Regions from separate parts of the Kluyvera intermedia genome, predicted to be linked through region 1. Evidence: predicted binding sites of a transcription regulator. Region 1 holds the regulator's gene; each other region holds the start of a gene.
The links. Region 1 encodes CRP, which controls carbon source genes, mostly activating them, when cyclic AMP is high. Its sites were predicted from a motif close to ATGTGANNNNNNTCACAT; they were not measured.

Region 1 (3,492 bases):
ATGGTGTGCTCGCGCGCAAGCGTCGTCATCGCGTTGATATGCTCGACGATAAACTGACTGTGGGTGACCCACAGTTTCATGTCTTCCAGATAACGCGGGTTAAAGCCCGGCTCCTGCATGGCCTGATTAAGGGTGTTGAACAGCGTATTGTGGGCCTGGTTTACGCGCATGCGCTGATACGCAAGCTTAGGGGCCTGTGGGTCTGGGCTTAGGATCAGACGAATGGCTTCCTGATCGGCCTCCAGCGCTGCCTGGGCACTTTGTCGCAGTTGACCGCTTTGCCATTGTGGCCACAGCCAGAGCATACCGCCGAAGGCAATCAGGCAGCCGATGATGGTGTCGATAAAGCGGGCAACGATAAACTGTTCACCATTTAACGTGAGAATTTGTAGGGTATATACCGCCGTGACGGTAAAACCAACGGTGGCCCAACCATAGCTGCGGCGAATAATCAGGTAGCTGCTGAGTGTGATAACCAGCATCCCGGCAAGCGCTAGCCCTTGTGGTGCGTGGAAGTGCAGGGCGATGGCTGCAATCACCAGACCAGCAAGCGTACCTGCTGCCCGATGGAAAATTCGTACGCGGGTTGCGCCATAGCCGTTTTGCGTTACCAGCAGTACCGTCATCAGGATCCAATACGGTTTTGGCAGATGCAGCGCTGTGCCCATCAGGCTAGCGATACTCAGCATGACGCTTAGCCTGCCCGCGTTGCGCAGGGCGGGGGATTTTAGCGACAGGTAGCTCTTGATTGCCGGGAACAACGGCAGGCGACGTTCTTTATCCGCCATCAGGTCTCGCGGATACAGTGGGCGCTGGGCTCGTAACACTCTGGCGATTCGGCTGAAGTGCCAGGCGCAGAACTGGCCGACCGGATTATCAGGATGTTGGTCAGCGATTTTTTCCAGCGCGCCAATCTGCTTGTCCATGGTGAAACGGCTAGGGTAGCGGTGGTAGAGAATATCATCCGCCAGCACGCGCAAACGTGCGGCGACGGTCTGAGCGTTCCAGCGGATCACTGCTTCCGCGTGGCTACGCTCAACGAGCTTTTGCACCTCTTCCGGCTGGTGCAGGCTAACGGAGATATGCTCCTGTAAATCCAGCCCTACCTGAAAAGCGCGCAGCAGGCGTTTGTAATCGTTGTGCTGGTTCGCCGCCAGCATGTGCAGCTGCTGGTAGCATTGGGAGATTAAATCCACCACCTTTTGCTGACGGTTTAACAGCGGTGGCAGCGCAGTGCTGGGGTCAGTATGCTGAGTCAGCAGGCTGTACTTGGCTTCACAGTAGTCGGCGAGCTGGCGATAGAGCAGGCTCAGCGATTCGCGCAGCGGCTGTTCGCGCCACATCCAGAACCACCACCAGTTAAATAATCCGTACCACAGTGTGCCGAGCGCATAGAGCAGTAGCGGCTGCCAGATAGGCATATTGCCCGCAAGACTGAGGGTGAAAATAGCGGCAATCAGCGAGGCGGGTAGCAGTCGTCCATGTAACGCGCTGATTTCAGCTGTCACCCCAAGTAAAAGGGCGAGCACGGTCAGGATGAGCGGTAGCGGGACCTCTTTTGCCAGTAATAGCTGTACCGCCAGACTGCATCCGGCAAACAGGCAGCCGCCGATAGTCAGACGTTTGAAAAAACGTTTATGCGGGGTATCAAGACCGGCGATATTGCAGCAAGCGGGAACTAACGAGAACAGCAGGCCTTGTTGAAGATGGCCGAAGAGCAGGCCAATGGCGACCGGCAAACATAACACCAGCGTTTGCCGCAGTGCATAGTTGACTTCCGGGTGGTAAATCAGCCTGCGCCACATGAGGGGAAACAAAAACGGCATACTGCGTTAGCACTATGCCGTTTTGGCTGGATCAGCGGGTGCCGTAGACGACAATCGTTTTGCCGTGTGCGGAGATCAGATTTTGATCTTCCAGCATTTTCAGAATACGGCCCACGGTTTCGCGGGAACAACCAACGATCTGACCGATTTCCTGACGGGTGATTTTAATCTGCATACCGTCTGGGTGGGTCATTGCGTCCGGCTGTTTGGCCAGATTCAGCAGGGTCTGGGCGATACGTCCGGTCACGTCCAGGAATGCCAGGTTGCCGACTTTTTCAGAGGTAATCTGCAGACGACGTGCCATTTGCGAAGACAAACGCATCAGGATGTCTGGGTTTACCTGAATCAGCTGACGGAATTTTTTATAAGAGATTTCAGCAACTTCACAAGCGGTTTTTGCCCGTACCCATGCGCTGCGTTCCTGGCCTTCTTCGAACAGGCCTAACTCGCCGATAAAGTCACCCTGGTTGAGGTAAGAGAGGATCATCTCTTTGCCTTCTTCATCCTTGATGAGTACAGCCACTGAGCCTTTGACGATGTAATACAGCGTTTCAGCTTTTTCACCCTGGTGAATCAGCGTGCTCTTCGATGGGTACTTATGAATATGGCAATGAGACAAGAACCATTCGAGAGTCGGGTCTGTTTGCGGTTTGCCAAGCACCATGCGCGGTTATCCTCTGTTATAAGCTCTTCCCAGCGGCAAAAACATTGCAGCCACTGGTTGCAATAGTATCCTTCCCGTTACCTGGGAAGTCGGCTGTCGAATCGTGCCGCAGCCTGTAATGTGATGTCCTCTGCATACATGCAGTACGTTTATGTATTACCGTAGCATCCCGACTGTTTTAGCATAGCTTTCGGCGCGTGTCTCCTGGTGTCTCGCTTCAGCATGACGGCGATCGCCTTCCATTGCGAGAATTGTTATGTACGCGTAATCTGAGAAGAAAATTGCAACCTGGGAGTTAAATAATATGCAAGCGCGTGTGAAATGGATTGAAGGCTTAACCTTCCTCGGTGAGTCCGCTTCAGGCCACCAGATTTTGATGGACGGCAACTCGGGTGATAAAGCCCCAAGCCCGATGGAAGTGGTCCTGATGGCAGCCGGTGGCTGTAGTGCAATTGATGTGGTTTCCATTTTGCAAAAGGGTCGCAATGACGTCACTGATTGCGAAGTGAAACTGACTTCCGAACGTCGTGAAGAGGCGCCGCGCCTGTTCACACATATCAACCTGCACTTCATCGTGACGGGTAAGGATCTTAAAGATGCCGCGGTTGCTCGTGCGGTGTCCCTGTCTGCTGAGAAATACTGCTCGGTTGCGCTGATGCTCGAAAAAGCGGTGAATATCACCCACTCTTATGAAGTGATTGAAGGCTAATTGCATATGACACGTAGCCCGGCCAAGCGCAGCGCCGCCGGGAACGCTGTTAACGCCGTTTAGCTTCTTCCTTCCATCAAACGCTGCACCAGCGGCATCATGATGAGCTCCATCGCCAGCCCGAGCTTGCCGCCGGGAACCACCAGCGTATTCATGTGCGAAATAAACGATCCTTGCAGCATCGCCAGCAGCCACGGGTAATCGATGTTATCAAGATTACGGAAGTGAATGACCACAAAGCTCTCATCGAGCGATGGAATGCTTTTGGCGGCGAAAGGGTTTGAAGTATCGAC
Region 2 (3,492 bases), 2.1 Mb from region 1:
ATGATGATTGAAGGGCGTATTGCGCGTATGGTTTACATTTCCTTGTACCGTATGCACCAGATTGCGCTGCACGGTTACTGCAAAACTGCGCTGATGATGCTGGTTGGTAGTATTAACCGGGTCATTCGTCCGCGTCTTAAGCTTCACTAATTTCGCTGTTGTTTCCCGGCGGCGATGTGCCTGGCCGGGCTACTGTTTGTGCTGTTGTTTCCCGGCGGCGATGTGCCTGGCCGGGTTACTGTTTGTGCCGTTGGTTTTCCAGCGGCGCTGTGCCTTATCAGGCCCACAGGTTGATAGAGTAGCCCGGCCAAGCGCAGCGCCGCCGGGTGGCTCAGAATCCTCTGAAACCCTCACTCCCCCCTATAAAACACTTCTTTTGCGTCTTTGTCTGATTGGCTGTGCTAACAAATCGTTGCACAATTGTCAGTAATTGCAACAAAGGAGGAAGTCCCGTGAATAAATCTATGTTGGCGGGTATGGGTATTGGCGTCGCAGCCGCACTTGGGGTTGCTGCCGTAGCGAGTATGAACGTTTTCGACCGTGGCCCACAGTATGCCCAGGTCGTCTCTTCTACACCCATCACGGAAACCGTTAAAAATCCCCGTAAAGAGTGCCGAAACGTGACGGTGACGCACCGTCGACCGGTGCAAGATGAAAACCGTATCGCTGGTTCCGTCCTCGGTGCCGTTGCCGGTGGGGTCATTGGTCATCAGTTTGGCGGTGGTCGCGGTAAAGATGTTGCCACCGTTGTCGGTGCGTTAGGGGGCGGCTATGCCGGTAACCAGGCGCAGGGCGCGATGCAGAATAATGATACTTACACTACGACCGAACAGCGTTGTAAAACGGTGTATGACAAGTCTGAGAAAACGCTCGGGTATGATGTCACCTATAAAATTGGCGACCAGCAGGGGAAAATCCGTATGGATAAGAACCCAGGCAGCCAAATCCCGTTGGATAACAATGGCCAGCTTGTTCTTAATAAAGCCTAAAATAGCGTTACAATAGTATTCGCCCCGCTGCCATATTGATAGCGGGGCGTTTTTTTTAGGATTGTATAATCATTTGTGGCCACAGACGCAGCGTTGTTTCAATAATCTGCATCAGCGTTTCAAAGCTTGCCCCTTCACGAGCGCTTATCGACATTCCCTGCAAAATACAGCCCAGGAACAGCGCCAGTTCTTTGACGTTTTTCTCAGCCGGGATTTCACCGCGTGCCTGACGCAGTTGCAGGAACTGGCATAGCGTCTGTTCTTGCACCGCATGACGGGACTTGATGGTTTTTGCAATCTCTTTAGACGATGCCGCGAGCGCCGCTGACGTGTTGATCATAAAACAGCCCGCAGGAGTGTCTTTGCTGGTAAAGCAGGTCGCCACAGCGGTGAAGTAATTTCTTAACGCTTCAGTGACCGTCTGCTCTTCGCAAAACAGGCAAGCTTCATTTTTCGAGGCAAAGTGCGAAATATAGTGATCGAGAACGGCGCGAAAGAGCCCCTCTTTGTTCGCAAACTCAGCATACAGCGTTGGCGCTTTCGCACCCGTCGCCTCGACAAGGTCAGAGAGAGACGTTGCTTCATAGCCATACTGCCAGAAAAGCGTCATCGCTTTATCAAGCGCCGCTTCCCGGTCGAATACTTTCGGTCGACCACGGCCTTTTTTCGCGCAACTTTGCGTGTCAGTTGTCATCGTGCCGCCTACCTTAGTCGGTTTTAGTGAACGTCCATTATAAAAATAATCGTCGGCAGGGGCTAGCGCTTCCGTGACAAAAATAAATGAAACATATTCATATGAAATATATATGAATTTTAATTAACTAAACGATCGTTATAAAAATAGCGTTGACGTGTGATGCAGATCTCATTATGATTATCTTATCGATCGTTAAGTTAATGACGTCTGACCTACAAAAATCATCTGCAAAGGTAATAATTATGAAAAACGTAAAAACTCTGGCCATCGCAGCCGTTCTAAGTTCACTGTCATTTGCAAGTTTCGCCGCTGTTGAAGTGCAGTCCACTCCAGCAGATCAGCAAAAAGTCGGCAGCATCGCTGCAACTGCGGGTCCAAACCTGGCGTCGCTGGAACAAGAATTGTCACAGAAAGCTGATGCGATGGGTGCGAAATCATTCCGTATCACTTCAGTAAGCGGTCCGAATACCCTCCACGGTACCGCGGTTATCTATAAATAAGCATTAAAACCCTCATAATGCTTTAATATACCACTGCGATAAAAAAGGCCCTGAGCGTAACCCGCTCAGGGCCTTTTCTTTTATAGGCTATTTACTACATATTCTGCTGGGAAACCGCGTCATGGCGGCTGACATCAACCGGCATGCCTGAACGCACATCCATTGCTTTATTCATCACTTCACCGTCGGTATTGGCATTTTGACTGAACGCTTTCATACCGGCGTTGAGGACGATTGGTAGCGTTTGCGGATCGTCATCAATATGCTCTGACAGCGGCTGATGGACTTCCACCCAATGCACGCCATTGGGCTCAATTGACGCTTTAATCGGTGTGTTGATGATATTCACTTTGGTGCCCGGCTTCACTTCATCAAACAGCGCTTTAATATCACCGTCACGCAGACGAATACAGCCTGAGCTGACGCGCATCCCGATACCAAAATCGGCGTTGGTTCCGTGTAATAGATAGACGCCACCGTAGGCCGCGAGGCGAATGGCATGGTGGCCCATTGGGTTATCCGGGCCGGCTGGCATCACTGCCGGGAGATCAACGCCTTGTGCTTTATAGCGTGCGCGAATATTAGCGGTCGGCGTCCAGGTTGGGTTTGCCCGCTTATCGGACACGGTGGTGACCATCGTCGGGGTTATTGTATCGCCGCCCAGTTGGCCGATACCGATAGGGTAGACCGTCACCTTATTGCTGCCCGGCGGATAATAGTAAAGACGCAGCTCCGCCAGATTGAGCACAATCCCTTCACGCGGCACGTCTGGCAGCAGGGTTTGCAGTGGGATGGTCAACACGCTGCCAGCGCGAGGAACGTAAGGATCGACGCCGGGATTGGCCTGTAACAGTGCCAGAAAGCCGACGTTATATTTCTTGGCGATGGCTTCCAGCGAGCCGCCGTTATTTTCCACCACATGGAAACGGTTCTCACCCACCAGGCGGCTGCCCGGTGGCGGTAAGGGCCAGGTGTTGGCGCTGACCGGTAACACAATACTAGCGGCGAGAGCGAATCCCAGCAGCCAGCGTGTAAGTCGCAGAGTTTGATGCATCACGCTAATCCCCAAAGTTGCAAAATGTTACTTAAAAGTTAAAGCGACTATTATGCGGAAATAAACTGTAGGGAAGGGACACAGGATTGAAAGATTACGTAAATGCGGCCCCGATGTGGGGCCGCTGGTGGTTTAGAAGGACATTTTGACCGTCATTTGCACTTCACGTGGATCGCCAATCTGGTTGCCCAAATTGTTGCTGGCGATGGACGAGGTGTAGTAAGTCTTATCAAACAGGTTTTTGACGTTGAG
Region 3 (3,492 bases), 480 kb from region 1:
GCCGATAGTGGGAAATCTGCTCTGCCAAGGAGTTAGTAATGGCTACCGCATAGATGAGAACCACCACAAAGAATGCGACAAAGTAGAGTGCGGTAATCAGATTGCCAATCTTCTTGCCGTAATAGTGGCTGACAGCACCGGTAATCCCGACGCTTGCGGGAGTGTTAGCAGATAAAATGAACTGGCATAACGCGCGGTGTGGCCAGTACGTCAGGGGCCAGGCGACGAGGGCGGTAATAAACAGCACCACGGCGCCTGCGGCACCCAACTGGATGGGCAGGAACAGGGTTCCTGCTCCGACGGCAGTGCCATATAAGGCAAAGCTCCAGAGCGTCTCTTCTTTAGACCAAATTTTAGACATTGTCTGAATATATCAACCATAAAACCGAAAAAATGGCGGATAATTTACCATAATTAGCTTTTCGTGTGGCTGAGCATTTTCAGACCGACACCTATCGGTCTGAAATATCGCGTGATTTTATGCACAGTGACGGGCTAAACGACGCTTAATCACCCGCTCACGCAGGGTGTCGTAGACCCAGTTATAGAGCATGGTGTAGGGCAGAAAGAACAAGAAGAAGCCTATTTCCAGAGTGAACGCCTGTAGCAGCGTGACGCCCAGGACGAATGACACAATGCCCACGCCGATGACGATGAACCCACATTCAAAACCCAATGCGTGCAAGGCGCGAACTTTGGCGGTGCGTTTCACGCGAGTAACCGGCCACAGTCGGTCGAAGCCCGCGTTATAGATGATGTTCCAGATCATGGCGGTGGTGGCGAGGATGATCGTTAAGCCGCCCATTTCCACGACGGAACGCTGCATCAGCCAGGCGGCGGTTGGCGCGAGGATCGCCGTGGCGATCCCCTCAAAGCAAACGGCATGGAAGATACGCTCCGGGAGTTTTCTGCGATGTAATGAATCGTGCTGCATTTGATGACCTTTCAATTTTTGAACGTTGTTGTGGGTATTTTATGGGTAATTATGATAAGTAAAAGATAGAACCCATCGATAAAGTAGATACTTCATGCGTTATTCTCCTGAAGCCCTGACGGCATTTGTCGAAACCGTGGCCTGCGGATCGTTCTCTGCGGCGGCCCGACGTTTGCGTAAAAGCCAGTCCACCATCAGTACGGCTATCGCTCATCTGGAGGCGGATATCGGCGTCACGCTGTTTGATCGTCGCGCTCGTCAGCCGGTACTGACCGCCGAGGGGCAGCGCGTCTTGAGTTATGTCCAGGCGATTCTGGCGGCCAGCGAGCGGCTGGACGAACTGGCGGTGTCGTTAAGCGGTGAAACGGAAGCGCGGCTGGCGTTTGTTCTTTCCGATACGCTGCATCCCGATGTGCTGGAAGATCTGCTGGCGCAGTTCGACAGTCGGTTTCCGCATACTGAGTTTGAATGCCTGGTGGGGGAGGATGATGACGTTATTGATTTGCTGCAAAAAGGACGTGCTCAGGTTGGCTTAATTGAAGCGCGAGATGACTATCCTACCGATATCGGGCATACCCGGCTGCCTATGCAGACCCGAATGGCTATCTACGTTTCGCCCACTCACCCGCTTGTTGAACAACGCGGTGTGGAGTGGGAGCTTTTACAAACTTGGCGTGAACTGCGCCTGAACACCTATCTCGAAAAACAGAATACGCCAGCGCGAGGGCCCGTGTGGTCTGCACCCAACTATCTGATGTTGTTGAGTATGGCGGCGCAGGGACTCGGCTGGTGTGCATTACCTTGCGCGCTGGTGGAGGAATTCTCCCGTTCCGCAGAGCTTACGATGCTGGATATTGCCGGTTGGCCGATGTCGGTTTCTATCGATTTACTTTGGCACAAAGAAGCGCCATTGGGCGCCGCGGGAAGCTGGCTACGACAGTACCTACAGCAGGTTCCGGCATAATGTGCGGGATACGAATTTCCTTTGTGATAAAACTCACTTTTTTTAAACAACTACGAAAAAATTTGATAACAATCATCTACTATGTGCGGATTAATTTGCGCTGAGGTTGAGATGAAAGATGTCGTTATCGTAGGTGCTGTCCGGACGCCCATCGGTTGTTTTCAGGGGGCGCTGGCGCGTCATTCTGCCGTGGAACTGGGCAGCCTTGTGATCAATGCCCTGGTCACTCGCAGCGGAATTTCCGCCGCCGTTATTGATGAAGTGATAATTGGGCAGGTATTGACGGCGGGCACCGGACAAAATCCCGCGCGGCAGTCGGCGATTAAAGGCGGGCTGCCTAATACCGTTTCGGCAATCACCATTAACGACGTTTGCGGTTCTGGTCTTAAGGCGCTACATCTCGCAACCCAGGCGATTCAATGCGGTGAGGCGGACGTGGTGATTGCGGGCGGACAGGAGAATATGAGTCGCGCCCCGCACGTGTTGACCGACAGCCGAACTGGCGCACAGCTTGGCAACAGTCAGTTGATTGATAGCCTCGTTCATGACGGCCTGTGGGATGCCTTCAATGATTACCATATGGGCGTCACGGCAGAAAATCTGGCGCGCGAATACGGAATCAGCCGCGAGCAACAAGATGCGTGGGCGCTGAGCTCGCAGCAAAAAGCGCGTAAGGCGATTGATTCGGGGCGTTTTTGCGAGGAAATCGTACCGGTCAATAATTCGCTGCCGGGCGGCGGCTCTCAGGTTGTGGATACCGATGAACAGCCGCAAACAGACCCCAGTGCTGAAGGGCTGGCGCAGCTTATTCCCTCCTTTGAAAGTGCCGGTTCAGTGACTGCTGGTAACGCCTCTTCTATTAATGACGGTGCCGCTGCGGTACTGATGATGAGCGAAAGCAAAGCGCTGGAGCTGGGGCTGCCGATCCTTGCCAGGATTCGTGCGTTTGCCAGCGTCGGTGTCGATCCGGCATTAATGGGAATTGCACCGGTTTATGCCACGCGTCGTTGCCTTGAGCGGGCGGGCTGGCAGCTCAGTGATGTCGATCTGATTGAGGCCAATGAGGCCTTTGCCGCGCAGGCTATTTCGGTTGGCAGAATGCTCGAATGGAATGAGCAGAAAGTGAATGTTAACGGCGGGGCGATTGCGCTGGGGCATCCTATTGGCGCATCCGGTTGTCGTATCCTTGTTTCACTGGTGCACGAGATGGTTAAACGTGATGCTCGCAAGGGGCTAGCGACGTTATGCATTGGTGGCGGTCAGGGTGTGGCGCTCGCGGTGGAACGAGATATTTAGTTATTTCCTTTCAAATTACATTGGCTAAGGAAGACCTCATTTGAGGTCTTTTTTTGTTTCTGCATCCTGATTATCGAGTTTAAAAAAACGATTTCGTCTAGCCCATTCCTTAATGCATTTATGTTTATTTGTGTCTATTACACATACGACTCATTAGCTTATGCTAACCATTGGTATTAATTGCTGACAAATTATCACCATTAATAAAAATAACGGTGGTTATTTGTTTTTGGTTAACTTGTTGTAAGTTAAGTAAATTATTGAAAATATAATTCAGGTTAAATCAGTTTGTGTGATC
Region 4 (3,492 bases), 570 kb from region 1:
ACCTCGGGTTCTGCTTTATTCGTCTGGCAAAAGTGAAGAGTTTGTCGATAAAAACCGATTTCTCGCTGCCAAAATCGCTCATCATCAGCAATATCCTACTGTCGGCATTAGGCGGTTTGATGTGGTACTTCCAGTTCTTCTTCTATGCCTGGGGCCACGCCAGCATTCCCGCGCAATATGACTATATGAGCTGGATGCTGCACATGAGCTTCTATGTTCTGTGCGGTGGATTGGTCGGTCTGGTACTGAAAGAGTGGAAAAACGCCGGGCGTCGTCCGGTCAGCGTGCTGAGCCTGGGGTGTGTGGTGATTATTATTGCCGCCAATATCGTGGGGCTAGGAATGGCAAGCTAGATCCTTCAGGCGGCAATGCGACTGCGTTGCCGCCACTGCCCCGGCGTCATTCCCACTTCCCGGTTAAACACTACCGAAAAATAGTTACTGTCCTCAAACCCGCACTGCATCGCCACTTCACCAATCAGCAGTTCAGTATGTTGCAGAAGATACTGCGCATGACAAATTCGTAGCTGACGCAGGTAGTGGTTCACCGTCATGCCGGTCTGACTACGGAACTGCTGGCGCAGCGTGCGTTCGCTGCACGCCTGCTGCTCACAGAAGCTATCCAACGCAAAAGGACGATTGAGGCTCCCCGCCAGCACCGTCAGTAGCCTATCCAGCAGCGCCTCACTCTGTGTCGCGTTCTGGTTATCGGTGGCGTAACGATAGCGTTTGAGGCACACCACCAGCTGGGCAAACAGCAGTTCAGACATCTCATTTGCCAGCGCGTCATCTTTGCGACTCTCCTGCTCAAGCTGGGTCATGATTTGCCGCGCCTGGTTCATGCCGGTACTGCCAATACGCCAGTGCGGCGCCCAGTGTGAACCGTGCAATCCTGGAATATGGGATACCCAATCGAGGTTGAGCTTTAAGCGCTCGGGACAGTAGATAATATTTTGTAAAACCAGATCGTTAACAGAGGCGTAGGAGTGCTTATCTTCAGCGCGGATGTAAAAGAGGTCGCCGCGTGTAATCCGATAGGGGCGGTCATTGAGGATATGTAAGCCGTTGCCGCGCCAGACCATCACCAGCTCGTAAAAATCATGTGTATGTTCAGCAAAAACATTCTGTGGATAGCGGTCAGCCACCGCCACGGCCTGCGCCGGGCTGGTAAAAAATTCAGATTTTCGCAGGATTAACTGACCGGACACGCGGATACCTCTCGACTCACAGCCGATTATTATTCGCCGTTTTGCGCTAAAAAACGGTGATTGTCCTCGCGTTACTGGAGCAACGTGTCACGTCCCTGACGAATATCCCGCGGTGACCAGTTAAATTCCCGGCGGAACAAGGTTGAGAAGTGGTTGCTGTCGCCAAAACCACAGCGGTAGGCAATGTCGGTCACGCTGTCATCGCTATGGCGCAACAGATGCCGCGCCTTAATCAGGCGCAGGCGATTGAGATAACGCTGCGGCGTTAAACCAGTACAGTGCTTGAGCTGGCGATGCAGCGTGCGCAGCGATAAAGAGAAACTCTCTGCCAGCCCTTCCCAGCACACCTCTTCTGCGAAGTGATCTTCAAGCCAGGCCATCAGCTGATTGAGCCGCGCATCATTGTCCTCCGCTCCTTGCTCCTGGCTGCCTTTACGCAGCAACACCAGCAGTTGCATAAACAGAATCTCACGGTTGGCTAACGACATCATATCGATACCGTCCTTCACCTCTTCCATCTGACTGACGATAGCCCGCACCTGCTGCAAAGTGCTCTGGTTTACGCGCCAATGGGAAGGATAGTGACCGTCCTGCTCCTGCGGTAACAGCTTATTCAGCCCTGACAAAAACTGGAAAGCATCTGGTGCGCGATACAACACATTGGTCAGGCACAGGTTATCGGTATGCTCATACAGATGTCGGTCAAAGTCGCGGACGAAGCACACTGTTCCGCCGCAAATTGTATGCGGCTGACCATTGAACACATGAATACCCGATCCATGATCGACGATAACAATCTCATTAAAATCATGATGATGCTCAGGAAATGCGCCCTGCGGAAGTCGTTGTTCGATAGCAACGGGCAGGTGACCTGAAGAGAAGAAATCCACGCTGTGTAGTACGGTCATAACGACTCCCGCCAGATGAGAAAAGTTATCAGGATAGTAATATCCGATGAGCGATCTGACCTTGACGTTTTGACAGTAAAGCGCGCAAATCCGGTCGTTTTTTCAAGAAATAGCCGGAAAGATCGGGAAATGCGCTCACCATCACACCCCCTTAACCCAGTGCCATCGCAAGAATTTGTGAACTCCCTCACGTTCACCTTTGCTTTCTTGCCAGCGCCCTATGGCGACTGTCAGTAACGAGAAGGTTGTTTCATCACCCCTTTTTTAGACTAATCGGTAATGACTCTTAGAAGGACTCTTACCATGACTTTTCGCCATTGCGTGGCCGTCGATTTAGGCGCCTCAAGCGGACGTGTAATGCTGGCGCGTTTTGATGCCGACACACGCTTGCTGTCACTGCGCGAAATCCACCGTTTCGTCAACAATCTGCATAAGCAGGCGGGTTTTGACACCTGGGATATCGATGGGCTGGAAGCCGAGATCCGTATCGGCCTCAACAAGGTTTGCGAAGAAGGCATTCTTATCGACAGCATCGGTATCGATACCTGGGGCGTGGACTATGTGCTGCTGGATAAAAACGGTCAGCGGGTTGGCCTGCCGGTGGCGTATCGCGACAAGCGCACCGACGGCGTGATGGCCCTCGCCATGGAGCAGTTGGGTAAAGGTGATATTTACCGTCGCAGTGGCATTCAATTTCTGCCGTTTAACACGTTATATCAGCTTCGTGCGCTGGTTGAGCAGCAGCCGGATCTCGTATCACAGGCCGCTCATGCCTTGTTGATCCCAGACTATTTCGGCTACCGCCTCACCGGAAAGATGAACTGGGAATACACCAATGCAACCACCACCCAGCTCGTCAATATCGACAGTGATAACTGGGATGAAGACCTGCTGAACTGGACCGGCGCACCGCCGTCATGGTTCGGTACGCCAACGCATCCCGGCAATGTGGTCGGTCACTGGATTTGCCCGCAGGGTAATCATATCCCGGTGGTTGCCGTGGCCAGTCACGATACCGCCAGCGCCGTTATCGCCTCACCATTAGCAGATACTGACGCCGCCTATCTCTCTTCCGGCACTTGGTCGTTGATGGGCTTTGAAAGCAAAAAACCTTACACCAGCGAGCAAGCCCAGCGCGCCAACATCACCAATGAAGGCGGTGCAGAAGGCCGTTACCGGGTGCTGAAAAACATTATGGGGTTGTGGCTATTACAGCGCGTCTTGAAAGAGCAAAACATCAGTTGCCTGGCAACGCTGATTGCCGAAACGGCCAAGCTGCCGGCCTGTCACTGCCTGATTAACCCGAACGACGATCGTTTTATCAACCCGGAAAACATGAGCGCTGAAATTCAGGCCGCCTGCCGTGAAAGCGCGCAG

Region 2: bhsA (multiple stress resistance protein BhsA) is a predicted target of CRP. The motif match lies at 1,841-1,858, and genes of this name have one in related genera.
Region 3: U0026_RS04595 (acetyl-CoA C-acetyltransferase) is a predicted target of CRP. The motif match lies at 1,920-1,937, and genes of this name have one in related genera.
Region 4: rhaS (HTH-type transcriptional activator RhaS) is a predicted target of CRP. The motif match lies at 2,245-2,262, and genes of this name have one in related genera.

What each region holds. Positions count from the first base shown of each region.
Region 1 is NZ_CP139986.1:469,723-473,214, forward strand. It holds gene U0026_RS02120 (YccS/YhfK family putative transporter) at 1-1,805, opposite strand, end outside; gene crp (cAMP-activated global transcriptional regulator CRP) at 1,858-2,490, opposite strand; gene U0026_RS02130 (OsmC family protein) at 2,795-3,199, shown strand; gene U0026_RS02135 (phosphoribulokinase) at 3,259-3,492, opposite strand, start outside.
Region 2 is NZ_CP139986.1:2,619,216-2,622,707, reverse strand. It holds gene U0026_RS12695 (NAD(P)/FAD-dependent oxidoreductase) at 1-150, shown strand, start outside; gene U0026_RS12690 (glycine zipper 2TM domain-containing protein) at 453-989, shown strand; gene U0026_RS12685 (TetR/AcrR family transcriptional regulator) at 1,045-1,683, opposite strand; gene bhsA (multiple stress resistance protein BhsA) at 1,929-2,186, shown strand; gene ldtC (L,D-transpeptidase LdtC) at 2,281-3,240, opposite strand; gene U0026_RS12670 (TonB-dependent siderophore receptor) at 3,373-3,492, opposite strand, start outside.
Region 3 is NZ_CP139986.1:950,498-953,989, forward strand. It holds gene U0026_RS04580 (amino acid permease) at 1-361, opposite strand, end outside; gene U0026_RS04585 (multidrug/biocide efflux PACE transporter) at 479-934, opposite strand; gene U0026_RS04590 (LysR family transcriptional regulator) at 1,029-1,898, shown strand; gene U0026_RS04595 (acetyl-CoA C-acetyltransferase) at 2,010-3,194, shown strand.
Region 4 is NZ_CP139986.1:4,635,680-4,639,171, forward strand. It holds gene rhaT (L-rhamnose/proton symporter RhaT) at 1-353, shown strand, start outside; gene rhaR (HTH-type transcriptional activator RhaR) at 359-1,207, opposite strand; gene rhaS (HTH-type transcriptional activator RhaS) at 1,279-2,115, opposite strand; gene rhaB (rhamnulokinase) at 2,419-3,492, shown strand, end outside.